2 regions of the Bacillus xiamenensis genome follow, and region 1 is predicted to be linked to the other one. Evidence: riboswitches for the same ligand, from Rfam matches in the RefSeq annotation. Region 1 holds a riboswitch; the other holds the start of a gene.
What was found. Region 1 has a riboswitch for cyclic di-GMP ahead of folE (GTP cyclohydrolase I FolE). Riboswitches for the same ligand answer to the same signal wherever they lie in the genome.
Positions count from the first base shown of each region.

Region 2: linked by a shared signal. The riboswitch ahead of BK049_RS06300 (non-ribosomal peptide synthetase) and the one ahead of folE (GTP cyclohydrolase I FolE) in region 1 are both predicted to bind cyclic di-GMP.

Region 1 covers NZ_CP017786.1:1,612,265-1,620,345, reverse strand. The annotation lists gene serS (serine--tRNA ligase) at 1-409, shown strand, start outside; partial or broken gene BK049_RS20100 (methyl-accepting chemotaxis protein) at 1,009-1,341, shown strand; cyclic di-GMP riboswitch class I at 1,752-1,836, shown strand; gene folE (GTP cyclohydrolase I FolE) at 1,950-2,519, shown strand; gene BK049_RS08180 (6-carboxytetrahydropterin synthase) at 2,534-3,367, shown strand; gene BK049_RS08175 (SDR family oxidoreductase) at 3,357-4,058, shown strand; gene BK049_RS08170 (ATP-binding protein) at 4,071-5,009, shown strand; gene BK049_RS08165 (alpha/beta hydrolase) at 5,055-6,152, shown strand; gene BK049_RS08160 (methyl-accepting chemotaxis protein) at 6,152-7,717, shown strand; gene BK049_RS08155 (STAS domain-containing protein) at 7,731-8,051, shown strand; gene BK049_RS08150 (PP2C family protein-serine/threonine phosphatase) at 8,058-8,081, shown strand, end outside.
Region 2 covers NZ_CP017786.1:1,262,561-1,270,641, forward strand. The annotation lists gene BK049_RS06300 (non-ribosomal peptide synthetase) at 1-5,101, opposite strand, end outside; cyclic di-GMP riboswitch class I at 5,248-5,341, opposite strand; gene BK049_RS06305 (ABC transporter permease) at 5,709-6,512, opposite strand; gene BK049_RS06310 (ABC transporter permease) at 6,505-7,374, opposite strand; gene BK049_RS06315 (ABC transporter ATP-binding protein) at 7,374-8,081, opposite strand, start outside.

The sequences.
Region 1 (8,081 bases):
TGTCAGACCAGAAGAGTCTTATGAAGAATTAGAAAAACTAACAAATCAGGCAGAAAAAGTTCTTCAATTATTGAACCTGCCATACCGTGTCATGAGCATGTGTACGGGAGACTTAGGTTTCACAGCTGCGAAGAAATACGACATCGAAGTATGGATTCCGAGCCAGAATACGTATCGTGAAATTTCTTCTTGCAGTAATTTCGAAGCGTTCCAAGCAAGACGAGCAAATATTCGTTTCCGCCCAGAACCTAAAGCAAAGCCAGAACACGTCCACACATTAAATGGATCTGGTTTAGCGGTAGGAAGAACAGTGGCAGCCATTTTAGAAAACTACCAACAAGAGGATGGAACAGTGATTATTCCTGAAGTACTACGTCCTTATATGGGTAATAAAGATGTGATCAAATAAGATGCCGCCTTGGCATCTTATTCTTTTTACCTAAACTTCTACAGCTTTTATAAAATAAGCCGATAAAAAGACTAAAAGCTTCTAGGAAAGAAGGAATAATCTTGAATAGGCTTGACTATTATGTTGAAATGGCACATTTACTCAGAAAAGTTCTAGATGACAGTATCCTTTTCGGCATCTCTGATACAGAAAAGGTGCTTTGTTATTACCCGTCGAGTACAGTAGATTTTGGCATTAAAGCCGGGGACCCATTGAACCCAGAAGACCAAAACGTGGCGACAACATTAAGTGGACAAGAATACGACGGTTATTTACCGGAGTCTTTATATGGCTATGAAATTGCTGTAAAAGGTTATCCTATTTTTGATGAAGATAAAAAGGTGATTGGTTCTTTTTTAGTGGCTTTTTCACATCATCGTGAAAAGCAATTAAGCGGCTATATGGAACATATCAATAAAGTAGCGAAAGAACTACAAGGTGGAATTGAGCAAATTGCTGCACAATCACAAGAGCTGGCTGCTACGAGCTTAGAAATAAGCGAGCAGGCTGGAAGAGCAGAAGAGAAATCGGCGAATATTGAAGAAGTCGTCAAAACCATTGGCGGGATCGCGAGACAGACAAACCTGCTAGGGCTCAATGCTGCAATTGAAGCGGCAAGAGCAGGTGAAAATGGAAAAGGCTTTGCTGTTGTTGCAGATGAGGTACGTAAGTTATCAGATGGATCGAAGGAAGCAGCTGAAACCATTAATACATTTTTAAAAGAAATCCAAGACAGCATAGGAACTTTGTCTGAAAACATCTCACAAATCAGCAGCTCAACAAACGAACAGGCCAAACAAGTGACAGACTTTACTAAGATTATCGAATCATTAAATGATTTTAAAGAAGAGATGAATCATTTTATTGAAGAAATTAGACAGGATACGAAATAGATCAATCATCACGTGAGAATCATTGCAACCTAATATAATGAGCATGAATATCTATGCCTTTTAAAAAAGATCGTCATTGAATTGACGATCTTTTTTTTGTGCTAAATGAAGGGAAAGATGAGATATGGAGAAAAATCTAGAATAAATATATGAAGTCAGTTTTGCATTTTTTTTAAAAAAAACTAAAAAAATCAATTTTTTCTTGATTATTTCTATAATTGATCGGATAATGAGATTATAGGCCTATTTTAAAAATAAGATTAAACAGGATTTTATACCTATTAATTGCTGTTTTTTGTCATAGTAGTTGAATTGATGATTTTAGTGCCAAGGGAGATAGAGCGATTGAATAAAAAGACGTGTTCTAACGTCTCTATAAAATTATAAATAAATATATTAGAGAAGAATACCTTCGATAATGGCAAACTTGTTGAAAGATAAGGACGCAAAGCTACGGGTCTAAGGCTGAAAAGCTACGATCGCCGGGTTACCGAAAAAGGATTGAGAAGTGAGAGGAATAGCATGACAAATTGCTACTCCTCTTCAGAGAGACTCGACAATCTTTTAGTCGGGTCTTTTTTGTGCGTAAAAAATAGGAGGAAAGTACTATGAATGATGATTTGAGAATGGGTCTATTGGAGGATCAGATTCGAAACATGCTGGAATTGCTCGGGGAAGATCCAACTCGAGAGGGTTTACGTGATACACCGAAGAGAGTAGCAAAAATGTATAAAGAAGTGTTTGAAGGGATCGGAGTAGATCCTGAAACGGCTTTAACAACAACATTTGAAGAAGAATATGAAGGTATGGTAGTTGTCAAAGACATCAATTATTACACATTTTGTGAGCATCATCTTATACCGTTCTTTGGAAAAGCACATATTGGCTATATTCCAAAAGGGAGAGTCGTAGGATTAAGCAAATTTGCAAGGCTGGTCGAATTGATTTCAAAGCGCCCGCAAGTTCAGGAGCGTATGACACAACAAATGGCGAATGCCATTATGAATGTCTTGCAGCCAGAAGGCGTTATCGTAAGTGTGGAAGGACAACATCTATGTATGTGCGCTAGGGGAGTGAAAAAACCAGGTAGTTCCACAGTCACAACTATTAAAAAAGGTTTATTCAAAGAACAACAATCTTTGGTTCATGAGTTTGAGCAGGCTTTGATAAGAGATTAAAAGGAGGGTATCACATGCTTTATTTATCTAGAAAGATGTATTTCTCATCACTTCATTCCTATAGGGTGAAAGAATGGAGTGATGAATATAATCAGCAAGTATTTGGCCCTTGCAGTAACCCAAACGGACACGGCCATGATTATACACTTGAAGTAATGGTCAAAGGGAAACTTAATAGACAATCCGGGATTGTCGTGAATATCACAGATATTGATAAGGTAGTTAAATCATTTGTAGCTGAAAATCTAAATGGGAAATTTCTGAACATGGAGAACGATTATTTTAAACATCACATTCCTACAACTGAAAATATCGCAACCTATCTTTGGGAATCTTTAGACGGGAAAATCGATCACTGTCAGATTCATAAAATTCGCCTTCATGAAAACAACTTTTTATATTCCGAAAAGGAGGATGGACAAATGGTCCGATTAACACGTAAATATCATTTCTGTACAGCACACCGTTTGCATAGTGAACAACTTAGCGAAGAGGAAAATCAGGAACTCTTTGGGAAGTGCAACAATCCATACGGCCACGGTCATAACTATTATTTAGAAGTCACTGTAAACGGGGAGCCTGATCCAGTGACAGGAATGATCGCAAATTTAAGTGACATCGACAGTGTCGTAGAGAAAGAGATCATGGAGAAATTTGATCATAAACATTTGAATTTAGATACGGAAGAATTTAAAGACCTGAATCCGACGTCTGAGAATGTAGCTGTCGTAATTTGGGATCTGTTATCTCCCCAACTGACTAATTTATTTAAGATTGGTCTTTATGAAACAGAAAAGAATTACTTTGAATATTGCGGCCCACAAGAGGATATGAAGTATGGCGCATGATGAACGATTAAAAGGTAAAACAATTTTAATCACAGGTGCCAGTAAAGGAATAGGACAGAAAACGGCTCTTCTCCTTGAAAATGAGGGAGCAAATCTTGTACTTGGAAGTCGTAATTATCAAGAAAAACGTAGACAAAACGTACTCGAACTACCGCTTGATGTAAGGGATGAACAGTCTGTTCAACAATTTGCAGCAAGGGCTATTCATGAATTTGGTTGTATTGATGTCCTGATTAACAGTGCAGGATTGGGTGTATTTGACAGTATTCTTGATACGTCCATTGAAGCATTTGATCAAATGATATCAACCAATTTACGAGGATCTTTTCTCATGTCCAAATGTATAGGAAAACATATGGTAGAAAGAAAAAATGGTCATATCATCAATCTTGTATCTGTAGCAGGTACAACGGCTCTTCCAAACTGTGGTGGATATTCCTCTTCTAAATTTGGTTTGCTTGGTTTAACGAAAGTGATGCAAGCTGAATGGAGGAAGCATGGTGTGCAGGTAACGGCCATCATTCCCGGCGCTGTCAGTAGTGATTTTTGGGAAAACATTGAACCAAAACCAGATCTCGATGCTATGATTCCGACTGAAACGGTGGCAGCTTATCTACTCGGCTTAATTGCTCAGCCTCCAGGTGCATACGTTGATGAAATCACGATTATGCCACCATTAGGCATTCTATAGGGAGGGAGCTTTATGAGGCGGCTGATAGATAAAGTGTTCAAAGATCACACGGTTGAAAGAGGATTTCAGTCTCTTCCCCTCGATCTTTCATATAAAGAGGTTGAGTATCGAACGAAGAGGGGGTTTCTCGCCAGAAAACTTTGTTACTACACAGGTACAAAGGTGGCAGATGGTGAGGATGTATTTTATAAATCTCTGGCGCGTTCTGTGTGTGATGAGGAAAGCGATGGACAAGAATACTTTCTTTTTATGAGCGAACAGATGCTGACATGGGCAAAAGAGAAAGATCACAATATACGAGAGAACATTTTAAGGATGAATGTTAAGGCCAATTTTCAAAATGCGATGTTAAAGGCCTATGAAATATTTAAAGAAGATTTGTTAGCACCTGAAAAAAGTGGACCCGCACCTCAGTCCTCCATGTGGGAAGAATGGAAAGTATACAGAGATGTCATCTTGGCTTCTACTCAAGGGAAATTTCTTCTGGCTTCAGAAGAGGACCTCGTAGGTTTTAAAAAAGGCAGGATATTTTGTGAAGGAGAAATCAAACAGCTTTCTGATATTCCGAACTGTCGCCATATGGCTCGGGATAGCCTTGAAGCCATGGGGTATAAAAATTCTACGACTATGGGATGGCTGCTTGTTCTCTCAGAAGCCATTACCAACACAATTAAGCACGGTGAAGAAGGAAAGATGACACTTATAGAGGATAAAGATCAAAATGAAATTCGGTTTATCATTGAAGATCGCGGACCCGGATTTTCACTAAAAGAACTACCTAAGATGACATTGCTTGCTGGTTATTCTACTAAGAAATCAATGGGACAAGGCTTTACATTAATGATGAAAATGTCAAAACAGGTTTCTTTGTATACGACATCTGAAGGCTCCACGATCATTCTATCTTTTAATAGAGAAGAATTTTCAGGGGATGTAAAGGTAGAGGGATAGAGCACACTGCCTATCCCTATCATATTTTAAAAGGAGTGAAGATGAATGATAAAGATGGATTCCGTTGTCATTTCAAAAACCATTCATCGAACATTGAAAACGGCAAGATTATTTGATGTTTTTTGGGAAAGATGGCTCGTGCATGGTTTAGATGAAAATGATCTGCAAGGGGCCAGATCCGATATCCATTCTTTAGAAGGATGGTATACGACATGGTCAAAGCTTGCAGAAGACAAAGAAAAAAGAGGAAGAGAATTGGAAGTGCTACAAAACTATAGGGAAGCGGAAAAGAATTATCGCCAAGCAGCACTTTATTACATTCTAAACTATTGGATCGATCCCTCTTACTCAGACGTTAAAATGGGTTGGTATCAAAAAAGTTTAGATTTTATGAGGAAAGCAGATTCTCTTTCAGATACAACAACAGTGTATCAGAAACTGTTATTAAAAAATCATATCATTTGTTCTGGCCGAATTAGGGTTCCGAAAAACCAAAAAGGGGTCATCATCATTGTAAACCCTATCGATTCAACGAAGGAAGAGCTTTATTTGTATGAAAAGGATTTCTTGCAAAAGGGGTTTATCACTATGAGTTTTGATGGCCCTGGTCAGGGAGAGACGTTTATGGTGAATGGTGTAATCGGAACAAGAGCCAGATGGGAGAATTTTATTCATCAAGTGATCGATCATGCTAAGAAAACCTATCCTCATCTGCCTATCTATTTATTTGGAACAAGCCTAGCAGCATCATGGGTGCTATACGGGAGCTCTAATAAAAATGTAGATAAAGTTGTAGCTGTTAGTCCAGCAGTAGAACTAGAGCGGATGAATATGCCTAGTTATTTCATGAAACGTATGGAATGTTCATGCATAGTAGATGACAAAGACGAAGAGGAAACAGAAAGATCGATTCCAAAATTCGATGACATCAAGTATAGAGCACCTGTACTTGTTTTTTACGGAAGTCAGGATATGATGATCACCAAAAATGAGTTTAGCAGACTTTATGAAAATATTTCGTCTGAAAAATGGTTGGTTGAATATAAAGAAGAAGGACATGTATGCAATCACAAGCTAAAAGAAATAAGAGACATTGCCTGTAGCTGGTTTTCAGGAGAATTCAACATGAAAGAGGAGCAATGATGAAAGGTAAAAAGATCACCTTAAGGAAACAATTCCTAATAAAAGTGCTTTCCATTTTGTTTATCATCGCCATCATATCTGGACTAGCACAACTTTACTATATGAAAGAGCAAATCGTTAAACAGTCACATATTCAGGCGACAGCAGTAGCAAATACAATGATAAGAGGGTTAGAACAAACGGACTTGGCAACATCTACAATCGAAAACCAGATTGATTCAAAGTTGGTTTCTTATGCGAGTCATATCGGTACTCTTTTAAAGGGGAAAAAGGCAAAAGAAATCAAACAAGATGAATTAAATCGAATTAAAAAAAAGCTCGGATTAGCTGGAATTTCAATTTTAAAAGAGACACCAGACGATTTTGTTGCCATTCAATCGACCCAGAAAGCAGAGATTGGCTTTAGTTTTAAAGAATATGGGTACTTCGAAGTTGGAAAGCTCTTGATGAGCGGTAAATTACCTGAAGTACCGGGAGCTACGTATACCAATCCATATACACTTGTATTGCCAATTGCCAAATCAGCTTCTCACACTGATCAATCAAAGTTTTTCAAATATGCATACTACTATGAAGAGGGAACTGATTTTATTATTAACCCGTTTATAGAAGCGAATGAAGTCAATCACTACATGGAGAATGTGGGACCTGACACAGAAATCAAGAAATTGGTGAAAGACAGTGAATTTGTTGAAGAAATTGGCGTCTTGAATCCCAAAGTAATTGCTAACCCTTCTCTTGAAAAGCAAATATATCCTCCATTAAAAAAAATCGAAGCTGGAAATTTTAAATTTGCCACAGAGAAAGATACGCAAATGCTGACACAATCCAATTTGAAAACGCAAACTTTAATTGAGACTGTGAAAGATAAAAAATTGTATAAAATGTTTATCCCTTTGAATGAAAATCGTGTTATTTATATTGCACTTGACTATAACAAAATGAGTGGACCTCTTTACCGTTATTCAATCATTCTCATTATTTCCGGTCTTGCATCACTTGTCGTGCTCTTCCTTTTAACAGCTAGATTTTTTAACCGAATATATGAAAATATTCAAAAGATTGAAAAGCAGATTGCCTCACTTAAAGAAGGGGATTTGACGGTGAAAAGTGAGATCAAAGACGGCAGTGAACTAGAGGTTTTATCTAAAAGCACGAATCGGATGGTAGATAAACTTAATAAACTGATCACTGACACCCGAGAACAAGCTAACAAGACTCAACGACTATCTGTGATGCTTGAATCGGAAGCGTCTAATTCTGTAGAAAAAATGTATACATTATCGACGGAATCAACGATTAAGTCCAGAGAACAGCTAAATGAAATCATGAATTTCCTTGATGAAATAGGAACTTTTATGAAAAATGCACCTCAACAAGGAAATGTAAAAGAGATACTAGATAAAGTGGATGAGCTTAAGAAAATCGCAAAAGATAAAACGGCAGCTACAACAGATATGACAATTACACTTTCTGACCTTATTCAATCGCTGCATGAACAGGCGAGTGAGTTATCAGATATTTCTAGGTCACTACTTGATTATATGGGCAAATTTAAATTATAAGGAGGAGATACTGGTGACCGGATTACAAATTAAAAAAGAAGTGCATGAATCGACGACTACTTTGTATTTACACGGTATATTGGACATCTCTACGACAGGTTCGATTGACCCTTTCTTAGAGGATATGACAATGGTTAAACTGCTAGTGATTGATTTCAGTGGGCTAGATTTCATTGATTCTACTGGAATAGGTTCAATCATGAATGCGATATATCTATCACAAGAAAAAGATTTTACTTTGCGGCTACAAGGTGTTGATGAACTCACACATCAAGTGTTTGAAATGGTCGGGCTGTATCAGATTCTAGAAGCCCTCAACGGGGAGGTTGTTTAGTCGTATATGAATAAACTAAAAAGCTCCCAT
Region 2 (8,081 bases), 350 kb from region 1:
AGGCATCAAATACATAGTTTGAGATGCTCATCACCGTATCTTCGTGATGAATGGTGAGATAATTCGATTGCTTCACCGTCCTCAAAATGTTCCGGTGTGTCACCATGTTCCCTTTAGGCTTGCCTGTAGTACCAGATGTATAGGTCAAATTCGCCAAATCCTCAGGTGACACACCTATACCCGTATTGCTGTCTGACTGCTGATCAACAGCCTGATCTTCTGTTTCTATGATGGTCCCTTCAAAATCAGCCAGCACAGAACGATGACGCAGCACCTGATGCGTGAGCACAAACTGTGCACCGCTGTCTGTCAAAAAGTGCTTTACACGCTCATCAGGGAAGTCCGGATCAATTGGTACATAAACACCGCCAGCCTTTAGTACAGCTAGAACTGACATCACCATCTCATTGGACCGTTCAAAGAATAAAGCCGCTTTCATCCCTTTTTCAAAACCATGTTCTCGTAAATAATGAGCCAGCTGGTTGACTCTGTGATTCAGTTCTTGATAAGAAAGAACCACGTCTTTAAATTGCAGTGCAGGCTTATGCCCCTGTTGCTGCACCTGTGCTTCAAACTGCGTCACAATGGTTTCTTCCGCAGGATAAGGCGTAGGCAACGGGTTCCACATATTCAATTGATCCTCCGCCTCTTGTTCAGACAGTAAGCGGTACGATCGAATAGCTTCCTCCGGCATTTCAACTATCTGCTCCAGAAGATACACATAATGCTTGAGCATCTGCTCTGCTGTACTGCGTTTAAATAAAGCAGTACTGTAATCGAGAACGAAGGATACACCTTGACCTGACTCCATCGCTTGCAGTGTTAAATCAAATTTCGCAATATGGAAATTGGTTTCCTCGATTTCGACTTTCATCTCTCCAATATGCTGTGCTTTCGAATGATCCGGCGTCAGGGCAAAGACGGTATCAAACAATGGATGGCGGCTAAAATCTCTTTGCACATTCAGCTTTTCAAGCAGCCGCTCGAATGGGTATTGCTGATGTTCAAACGCCCGCATCGTCTTTTCCTTTACATGCTCAATCAACTGCGTCATTGTGCTGTTCGGATCAACCTCTGACCGCAAAGCCAGCGTCTGGACAAACATGCCGATCATATCATTCAGATCTGCATGCACACGTCCTGCTGTCGGTGTCCCGACGACGAATTCCTTTTGGCCTGTGTATTTCGCAAGCAGTGTATAGTAAGCAGAAAGCAGAACCGTATACAGCGTGGTGTGATGATTGACTGCAAGCTCTTGTAATCGGGCTTTTAACGTACCATCTATTTCTTTCATGACACGATCCCCTGTGAAAGACTGGACAGCTGGGCGCTGATAATCGGTGAGCAGCTGTAAAGCAGGAATTTCTCCCGAAAATTCTTGCAGCCAGAATGCTTCGTCCTTTTGGTCACCTTGATCTGCCTGATGCTCTTGCCAAACGGCATAATCCTGATATTGAAGCTTCAATGGCGCTTTCACCACTCCCTCGTAAGCATCTGACAACTCACGCAATATCAAATCAATCGAAAGACCATCTGAAATCAGGTGATGCATATCAAAAAAGAGAAGGTGCTCCTGATCATGTAAAGACTGAAGCCCAATCCGCAAAAGCGGCGCGCGCTCGAGGTCAAAAGGTCTGACAAATTGCTTCATGTTCTCTTCCATCGTGCTGCCTGTCAGCTGTTCCATTTGAAATGGGACTGATGAAGCGACCCGCTGACGAGGAACTCCTTTGATTGTATGAAAAGAAGTCCGCAGCATATCATGACGTGCGATCATTTTTTCAAAGGCGGCATCCAGCTTCTCTCGTTGCAGCGTTCCTCTTAACCTCACAACGGCAGGCATATGATATGCGGTACTCTGCTCCAATTGACTCACCATATAGACACGCTGCTGTGGTGGTGACAATGGATAATCGGCGGCAAGCGGCGCTTTCGGTATCACCACTTGAGAAGATCTTTCCGCTTGTTCAATATAGACAGCAAGTGCGGCAATCGTCTGCTGTTCAAATAAAACGGACAACGGCACCTCCACCTGAAAAGCTCGCTGAACATGCGTGAGAACTGTCATTGCTTTGAGCGAATGTCCGCCTCGATCAAAGAATGAGTCATACACACCAATGTTCTCTTGATCAAGAATTTCTTCCCACAAACGAACAAGCTTCGTTTCTATATCGTTTCTAGGCGCTACATAAACAGCACTAACAGCCTTGTCTCCTTTTAATGCGGCTAGCGCACGCCGATCGACTTTACCGCTGACTGTGAGTGGAAATGCATCGAGCTGTTTGAAATAAAGCGGCATCATGTAAGCTGGCAGCTGATGTTGAATAGCGGCTCGCAGCGTGTCCACTGAGAGGGCCTCTTGACGGGATTGATAATAAGCACTTAAAGCCTTCTCACCATCCGTTTCATCGACCACAAGTACGACAGCCTTAACGACGCCGTCTACCTGCTCCATCACAGCTTCAATTTCGCCCGTTTCTATACGGTAGCCCCTTATTTTCACTTGGTCATCCATTCTTCCAAGATAATCAATCGTGCCATCTGGAAGCCATCTGACTAAATCACCTGTGCGATACATCCGTTCATGAGGAACAAACGGGTCTGCTCTGAATACCTTCCCCGTCAATTCAGGCTGATTCACATAGCCGCGCCCAACACCTATGCCCGCAATGCATAGCTCTCCGGCCGCCCCGCGCACCTGCAATTGCTCATATTCATTTAAAATATACATCCGGTGATGACCTAGCGGCTTGCCAATCGAAACATAGCGCTGTTCAGACGATTCCTGCAGCTCACTTCGATCTATACGATGAACCGCCGCATCCACACACGTCTCTGTCGGACCATACACATTCCATAGAGCAAAATTCGGCTGGCTGATGCGAACAGCTTCAACTAAAGACAGCGCCGCTTTCGCAGGCAATGCTTCTCCCCCAATCAGCATGTGAGTGAGTGCAAGCCCATCCAAATCGGCTGCAAGTAAAAGCTGTACATGCGCTGGCGTTCCATCTGCCGCTTCAATTTGATGTTCTCTGTAATACGCAGCCAGCTGTACACCATTTCTTGTCGTTTCCCTTGGCACGATATGAAGCGTATGCCCAAATAAAAGTGCAGCAAAGATTTGTTTTACAGATGCATCGAAATGGAATGGTGCAAGAAGCGCCATTTGCAGCTGACTTGCTCCCTGATACACTTCGTGATGCAGTGCATGAACCAAATGATGCAGCTGAAGATGCTCAATCATGACACCCTTCGGCTTTCCCGTTGTACCCGATGTATAAATCATATAAGCCAAATCCTTTGATTCCGTCTGATTGAAAAGGTCTGGCAGCGAGCAATCATCTAATAACACATGCTGCTGGACGATCATTTTCTCCTTGAAGGATGGGTACTGCTGAGCTAACGACTCCTCTGTTAAAACAATAGAAGCACCCGAATCCTCCACAATGAAGTGAATACGTTCCTCAGGTAATGCCGGATCGATTGGTACATATGCTCCGCCAGCCTTTAATATGCCAAAAATAGCTACCATCGCATCCGCCGTCCGGTTCATTAAAACTGCAACGGGTACATCACGAGAAACACCTTTCATTTGTAAAAAACGTGCCAGCTTGTCAGCCTGTTGATACAGCTCTCCATAAGTGAGCGTTCCATTTTCCGCTACCACGGCTGCCTGATCTGCATGCTTTTTTGCTGTCTCATCAAATAAGTGGTGAACCGGCTTCGCTACTGGTAATTCAAATGAATCTCCCACAGACTCAGATAATTGAAGCAATTCGCTTTGTTCATCTGCTGACAATAGAGGCAATGTCCCGATGAGCTGCTCAGGCTGAGAAACCGCCGCTTCTAGTAAGATCGTGAATCGATCAAACATCTGACTCATCTCATCTTCACTAAATAAATCGGTACGGTAATCAAAATCAATGGTCAATGTATCTGTATCCCAGCGGTCTTTCACATGAATCGAAATGTCATTCATGCCGCTTCCACTAAAAATAGGCTCAGTAATGAAGGACAGATTCTCTTTTTTCTGCCATTGCATGACCTGATATTCTAAAGAAATATCAAAAAGACGTCCTGTAAACCCTTCTCTTTCCCGCAAATCATTCATGAGCAGATTGTAAGGATATTTTTGATGACGCAATATCTTCATCTGATCCGCCATGACCTGCTTCACGAAATCAAGAAAGGATTGTGACCCATTCACAGATGCCCGCATCGGGATGGTGGAAACAAACATACCAATCATCTTTTTTTCTTTTGCATTCGTTCGGTTGCCCATAAAGGTTCCAAGGACAACATCCTCCATGCCGCTAAATCGGTGTAAATAAATATAAACAGTGGACATAAACATAGAAAGCATACTGACTTTCTGTTCTTCACAAAAAGCACGAAGCTTCTCCTTCAAAGATGCTGGAATATCACCCGAGAACCGCTCCGCATGTAAGCTCATCTCGTATCCCTTATGCGGTGTTAAAGAAGCGAATTCTGGGATATCGGCAAATTGCTCGTTCCAAAAACTTCGGTCTTTCTGAAAACGTTTAGAAGATTCATAGGTTTGCTCACTCATAATATGATCAACAAAAGAAATATCCTCAACTGGAGAGATGTCTACCCCCTGCAGCATGTCATGATATAAATCGATGATGCGGTTTCCCATCAGAATAATTGAAATACCGTCAGCCACAATATGATGTGCCTTACAGAACAGCCAGCATTCTTGCTCACTGATTTGAAAGACCGTAAATTCAATCAACGAACTGTCAATCAACGCCATCGGCTCACGGATTTGCTCGTTCGCCCATGTCCTTACTTCCTCTTCACTCCATCCTTTCACCAGGCGTATCGGCTGCTTTTCATATGGCTTGATATATTGAACAGGCTCCTCCTGCTCGTTTTGATACACCAGCCTTAAACGAAGAGAGTCAGTTTGACGAATGTACTCTTGAAGCACATCAACAACCAAAGAAGGATTTAGACCTGATACCGACCTTAATCTGGCAAACCCACCCAAATTAGAAATACTTGTACCTGGATAAAATCTTTCTGTATAGAATACTCGCTTTTGTGCATGTGTTAAGGGGTAATAAACTGTACTCATTCTCATCCTCCGCTCTTCTATGTTTTCTACACCAATACGATCCCCTTTACCCTCTATATCAAAAGAACCAAGTCTATTTCATTAAAATAGACGAAATGACAGAAAAGGAGCCCACCCCGAATAAAACGGAGGGACTCCCATTTTGATTCGGTAGCCTGCCGACCATAGCAAAAAAAGAAACATTTACCTTAGGACATGGCTTTGCGTCTCTATGTTTCCATAGATTTGCCTTTTTCTTCTTTTCTTTTAGATATTTTCTATTTACGTACACTTTATATGAAAATATTGTTTTTTTCACCGAAAAATGGGTGTAAAGATTCATGCGTTATGCCGAAGGAATCACATCATAATTTACGATATTTACCGAAATTAACTAATAATAGTTGCGCTTCACCGAAAATAAATGACAAAATACCGCAAAAATTTCATGTTTCCCCTTAATTTTTGCAAATATGACCGAAAATGTAGGAGAGAGGTCTCCTCTCACGCTCCACATTTTCTTAAACCTTAAGAACTATATTCCCTAAAACTCTGAATATTTTTACCATAAAAACAACAAAAAAGGAGCTGCCATTTCAAATGACAGCTCCTTGTTTCTTCATTATATTTACATCACCTTAGACAAGCCAATCGTTTTCTCAATAATTAGCAACGCAATGATAGAAATGATAATAAATATGACAGATATCGCATTGACACTAGGATCAAAGGTTTGCTCAATATAATTAAACGTCCTCACTGGAATCGTAATGGTTTGGGGAGAAGAGACGAATAAACTAATCGATATTTCCCCAAATGACGTAACAGCTGAAAACACCCCGCCTGCGATGATTCCTGGCTTGATCAAAGGCAGCGTGATGCGAAAGAATGTGCGTATTGGCCCTGCACCAAGATTCATAGAAGCTAGCTCGAGACGTGGATCAAGATTTGACACACTGACACCCACCGTTCGAACCACATAAGGAAAACCAATGATGACATGACCAATGACTAGCGCCCACAAAGACCCTGTAAAGCCCATAGCCGTAAACAAATAAAGCATAGCAATCCCTAGTACGACCTGAGGAATCATGAGAGGCGACAAAATAAAGGCTTGAATAGCCTCCTTCCCCTTAAAAGAAAGCCTCGCTAAAGCATAAGAAGCCATCGTTCCTAAAAGAACGGTAAGCGGCGTCACAATCACTAGCAGAATCACACTGATGCGCAAAGATTCCATCCATTCCGGGTTTGACACGACCTCATGAAACCAACGAACAGAGAACGAAGTCGGCGGAAATTCAGGAAAGGCATTCGGACTAAAAGCAGAAAGGACAATGACAAGAACAGGTATAGTTAAAAAAAGATACACCAGTGAGCCAGAGGTCCAAATCAGGATCGAAAGCAAGCGGTCTCCTACCGACTTTTTACGCATGCATCCTCGCCTCCCAACGCTTCAATAGATAACTTAATAGACTAACCACCGCGAGTACACAAACCAATAACGTAAAGGACATAGCCGCTGCAAGAGGCAAGTTATATACCTGCATGACCTGCTGATAAATAGACAGAGGCAGCAGCGGCTGCATCCGTCCGCCGACTAACAGCGGGGTAATATAGCTCCCAGCTGCTAATGAGAAGACAATAATGGCTCCAGTGATCATTCCTGGAATGGTCAGTGGTAAAGTCACATGTAAAAAAGTCCGGATACGTCCTGCCCCAAGACTCATAGAAGCCGGCCTTAAATGACGATCCATATCGGTTAAGCTCGTTGCAATAGGCAGTACCGCAAAAGGAAGCATCACTTGAACATACGCAATAATCACCGCATTCATATTCCACAGCATCGATAACGGCTGCTTAATCACATGTAAATCTAATAACATGCCATTGATCAGGCCATTTTGGGAGAGAAGAACGATCCATGCAAATGTCCGAATGACAACACTTGTCAAAAGCGGCGATACAAGTAAGATATAGAAAAATGCCCGCAGTCGTGGGTTGGGTGCCTTGACTAGCACATAAGCTGCGGGATATGCCATCAATAAACAAATCACCGTTGTCTGTAGTGCCACCCATACTGTACTTCCAATTGCTTTCACATATGCATCTGTCGTAAACACATGTATATATTGAGACAAACTATAGGTTTGTAATGTATTCATCATCGAATCAACATCACGAAAACTAAGGACAAGCATCATCACAAGCGGAGCAAGAAGGAATACAACCAGAAACAAACAAGCTGGCAGCAGCATAAACCAATGGAATCGTTGATTCTTTTTTTTGATTCGCATCACGTATGCACCTTCGAATCTAAGAACACGATATCTTCAGGCTGCCAATGAATATGCACGGTTTCTCCAACTTCAGGCAGATGAGGAAATGCTGCATCTGATGCATGGACAATGATTTCACCTTTATCAAGCCGCACAACCAAACGTAAAGAGTGCCCGATATAACTAACATCCGCTAAAACCCCTGTGACATGGTTTGGCTGAGCTTCCTCCCGCACAGAAGATATGCTGATTCTCTCAGGACGCAGCATGAGTAAATGCTTCTTTCTCTTCTCTTTATCCCCCTCAGCCTTCAACTGGACAGGCTGCCCGTTTGACTGAGTGAAATGTGGAACAATATACGTGGAACTAGCTTCATCATACTCCGCCTCAAATAGATTGACCTGCCCGATAAATTCAGCGACAAATCGATTATTTGGCTGGCGATATACCTCTAAAGGCGTCCCAATCTGCTGAATTCTTCCCTCACCTAATATCCCAATTCGGTCTGAGAGACTTAAAGCTTCTTCCTGATCATGAGTCACGAGAATGGTCGTAATTCCTACATTTCGTTGAATATTTCGAAGCTCCGACTGCATATTTTTTCTTAGCTTTGCATCTAGGTTACTAAGCGGTTCATCCAGAAGGAGAACGGACGGCTGAATGGCAAGCGCCCGGGCAATTGCCACCCGCTGCTGCTGACCACCACTTAATTGGTGCGGCATACG